One region of the Mesorhizobium sp. M0028 genome, then DNA from elsewhere that is predicted to be linked to it. Evidence: predicted binding sites of a transcription regulator. Region 1 holds the regulator's gene; the other holds the start of a gene.
The links. Region 1 encodes LexA, which represses DNA repair genes until DNA is damaged. Its sites were predicted from a motif close to TGTTCNNNNTGTGTTCNG; they were not measured.

Region 2: dnaE (DNA polymerase III subunit alpha) is a predicted target of LexA. The motif match lies at 1,411-1,428, and genes of this name have one in related genera.

The regions. Positions count from the first base shown of each region.
Region 1 covers NZ_JAMYVG010000001.1:316,376-318,577, forward strand. The annotation lists gene NKJ93_RS01555 (ComEC/Rec2 family competence protein) at 1-391, shown strand, start outside; gene lexA (transcriptional repressor LexA) at 385-1,116, opposite strand; gene kynU (kynureninase) at 1,588-2,202, shown strand, end outside.
Region 2 covers NZ_JAMYVG010000001.1:124,201-126,402, reverse strand. The annotation lists gene dnaE (DNA polymerase III subunit alpha) at 1-1,144, opposite strand, end outside; gene NKJ93_RS00625 (acetyl-CoA carboxylase biotin carboxylase subunit) at 1,634-2,202, opposite strand, start outside.

The DNA of each region.
Region 1 (2,202 bases):
ACCGCCGGGCATGCCGTTCATTTGCACGGACGGTCTCTGCCTTGCCAGGCATCCATCCGGCGCGATCATCGCGCTAGCCAATGACCGCGATACTGCACGGCCAGCCTGCGCCTTTGCCAGCTTGATCGTCATCGACGACGCCACCGCCCATAATCCCTGCTACTACGACCGGCTGGTCCTCGTCGTCACCAAACGGCAACTGGCGCGCGCGGGAAGTGCGGCCGTCTATTTCGATCCACAAGCGGCAACACGCGCCGAAATCCGCTTCGCCGTCGAAAAATCATACCGGCCCTGGCACGTGCAGCGGAAATTTTCCCGCGCGGCGCGGGGCATGCCGCCATACCGCAGAGCCGACAAGCCAAAAGCCGGCGCCAAGGGCGCAGCTCAGTAGCGGCGGATCAGCCCAACGAGCTTGCCCTGCACCTTGACCCTGTCTGGTCCGAAGATGCGCGTCTCGTAGGCCGGATTGGCGGCTTCCAGGGCGATCGAGGCGCCCTTGCGGCGGAACCGCTTCAGCGTCGCTTCTTCCTCGTCGACCAGTGCCACCACGATCTCACCGGGGCTCGCCGTATCGGCATTGCGGATGATCACCGTGTCGCCGTCGAAAATGCCAGCCTCGATCATCGAATCGCCTTTGACCTCGAGCGCATAATGCTCGCCGCCCATGATCATGTCCGGCGGCACCGAGATCGAATGCGTCTGGTGCTGGATGGCATCGATCGGCACACCGGCGGCGATGCGGCCCATCACCGGGATAGACACGGCGGCGACGACATCGTCGTCATTGCCGGCTGCAGGGACGCGCGACGATGTCGGCTTGCCTTGCCGAGGACCTTGCCCAAGACTGCCCTGGATGACACTCGGCGAGAACTTGCGTGCCGCATTGAGGCCGGGGGCGATCGAATCGGGCAGGCGCAGCACCTCCAGCGCACGGGCCCTGTTGGGCAAACGGCGAATGAAGCCGCGCTCCTCCAGCGCCGTAATCAGCCGGTGGATTCCCGATTTGGAAGCCAGGTCGAGCGCTTCCTTCATCTCGTCGAAGGAGGGCGGGATACCGCTTTCCTTCAGCCTTTCGTGGATGAACATAAGCAGTTCGTGTTGTTTGCGTGTCAGCATAGCGACCCCCAACAGAATCAGAAAAACAAACCCAGAACAAACACTATCTGTTCCAGTTGTGTTCCGCAACTGTTTAAAGTTTAATGAATGTGTTAGGGCTCGGGTAACGATACCACTCGCCAAACCGGGACGCTGCATTTTCACCGCCGCGGGCCTCATCGCCTTGATTCTGCTTTCGTTTGCGGCCTCTGGGTTTCCAGAAGGCGGCACTGGTATCGGCCGTCAGCCGGCAAAGGGGCACGGAATTGAAGCCGTATCGACTGTGCGGTTTGGTCAATGCACCGTGAACGAAACGAACTCAAAACGCCAACCTTGGGTTGGCTTGGCTCCTGGTTTCCACCGCATGGTCAGGCAACTTGTCGCCGGTGGAGCCTTGCTGCGCGATACCAGGTAATGGAGAACCGCTCGTGACCGATGGATGCCGTCGATGCGTGTCCGGCGTTGCGGTGAATCTTGGGGAGCAGACAAATCATGACAGGAATTCCCGATCTCGTGGCCATAAGGGCGATGGATGCTGCAGATCCGCTGCGCGCGATGCGCGACCGCTTTGTGCTGCCGCAAGGAGTGATCTATCTCGACGGCAATTCGCTAGGGGCCGCTTCGCGTGCCGCTTTCGATGAATTGAGCAAGGCAGTGACCGAAGAATGGGCGCATGATCTCATCCGCGCCTGGAACACGGCCGGCTGGTTCAACATGCCGCTCGAACTTGGCGACCAGCTCGGGCGCCTGATCGGTGCCGCGGCCGGCCAGACGGTGGTCTGCGACACGACATCGGTCAACATCTACAAGCTGCTGCACGCCGCCATGGCCATGCGGCCGGAGCGGCAGGTCATCGTCGCCGAGGGCGACAGTTTTCCGACAGACCTCTACATGGCTGAGGGTGTGGTTTCGACGCGAAAAGATACGCTGCTGCGCCTCTCGGGGGTCGACGCGCCGAGCATCGAAGAGCTGATCGACGAACGCACCGCCGTGGTGCTGGTCAACCACGTCAACTACAAGTCGGGCGAACTGCGCGACATGCCGGCGCTGACGCGCAGGGCCCAGGAAGCCGGGGCGATGATCGTCTGGGATCTCTGCCACACCGCC
Region 2 (2,202 bases), 190 kb from region 1:
CAACGATCAGGAAATAGCCCGGATATTTCATCTTCTCGATGACCCCGAGCTCGAAATCCAGTCTTTCGCGATACTGGTCGGCCGTGTAGCCGGGTGTGAGCCCATGCGCCGCCAGCCGCGCGTCCAGCCCTTCATGCGCCTGCCGGGCAAGCTCCTGCGCCTCCGCTTTAACCGCCGCTTCGGCGTCGGCGACATCGCGGCCGGCAAAGCGCGGCAGGATCGGGTTGCGGGTCTTCGGATAGTAGGAGCAGCGCAGCGCGATCTCGACGGTGTTGTCGATTGCTTCCGGCAGGTCGGCGAACAGCCTCGCCATATCGGCCTGGCTTCTCAGGAAGTGGTCGGGCGAAAGGCGGCGGCGATTGTCGGCCGCAACCACGGAGCCTTCGGCGATGGCGATCAGCGCGTCATGCGCCTCATAGTCTTCACGAGAAAAGAAAAACGCCTCGTTGGTGGCAACCAGCGGCAGATCGTGGCGGTAGGCGAGGTCGACCGACGACTGCTCGATCGTGCGGTCGTAGCCGGACACGCGCTCCAGCTCGACATAGAGCCGGTCGCCGAACAGGCCCTTGAGCGCCAGGAGCCGGGTCTCGGCGAGTTCGCGGCGGTCCTCTTTCAAGGCATTGCCGATCGGGCCTCGCGGCCCGCCCGTAAGGCAGATCAGACCGTCGGAGTGGCCCTGCAGCATCTCGGTCGTCAGATGCACCGCTTCGCCGGGCGGTGTCTCGAGGTAGACGCGGCTGACCAGCCTGACCAGATTGCTGTAACCGGCCTCGGTTGCGGCGATCAGTACGACGGGCCGCATCTCCGGTCCTTGCCGCCTGCGGTCGCGCTGGCTGTCGCTCGCCTCGCCGGAAAAGGCGAGGTCGATCTGGCAGCCGATGATCGGCTGGATGCCGTCCTTCCCGGCTTTCTGGGCGAATTCCAGCGCGCCGAACAGATTGTTGGTATCGGTGACGGCTATTGCCGGGCATTCATCCTGCACCGCATGGCCGACGATCTTGCCGAGTTGCAAGGCACCTTCGAGCAGCGAATAGGCCGAATGCACGCGCAGATGAATGAACCGACGCGCCGCCTGCTCCGCCCGCGACGCCTTTGCATAGGCCTCGCGCAGCAAGGGATCGCGTGGAAGTCTCTCATTCGCCATGGTTTTTTCGCGCCGCCTCACAAGGACTCAGTCGATGAAGATGTATTGTCCGGCACCGGGTAACACGAGTCCAGCGGAAGCGATTGGAGCTTTGGAAGTTTAGAGCAACCGCTGAAGCTGCCAATCTCCCCCCTCGTGGGGGAGATGTCCGGCAGGACAGAGAGGGGCGCTGTCCCGCCGACCTCAGGCCGGAAACAAAAAACCCGCCACAGCGGGCGGGTCGTTGGAGCCAATTAGCACCATACCGAGATTAGTAGCATAGCTGCCGGCACAAAGCAAGAACAAAATACGCCACGACGGCAAAAAGCGAATTCCTCACGGCCTCGCCTGTCCCTCCTCCACTGAGCGTGCCAACCCATTGCAAGGTCGCGTTTCTTCGCGCCCCTCTCTGTCCTGCCGGACATCTCCCCCACGAGGGGGAGATTGGCCGTCACCTCGGCTTTCGCTAATCTCCAACGTCCCAGGCCGGCGCCGAGGCGGATTTCAGCCTCACGCGAATTGCATGATCACCGCATCGACCGCAAGGCTGTCGCCGGGCTTGGCGTTGAGCTTCGATACGATGAGATCGCGCTCGGCGCGCAGCACGTTTTCCATCTTCATCGCCTCGACCACAGCCAGCGTCTCGCCGGCCTTGACCTCCTGCCCCTCGGCAACCGCGATCGACACGACGAGGCCAGGCATCGGGCAGAGCAGCATCTTCGACGTGTCCGGCGCCACTTTTTCCGGCATCAGCCTTTCGAGTTCGGCGGTGCGCGGCAGCATGGCGCGGGCTGTCACAGACATGCCTTTCCAGGCAAGGCGGAACCCGTTCAGCACCGGCCTGACCTGCGCCGCGACTTTGCGGCCGCCGACCTTGCCGCGCCAGATGAGATCGCCCGGCCGCCAGTCGGAGGTCACCCTCAGTGCCTTGTCGCCGTCGATTGTGAGGTCGAGCTCCATCGGAATGGAAATCATGCCTTCGACGATGGCGACCGAAAGATAATCCCGGCCGATCTTCACCGCCCAATCGCGTTTCAAGGCGCCGGAATGCGGCGCCAGCCGCCCGCCCAGCCGGTCGA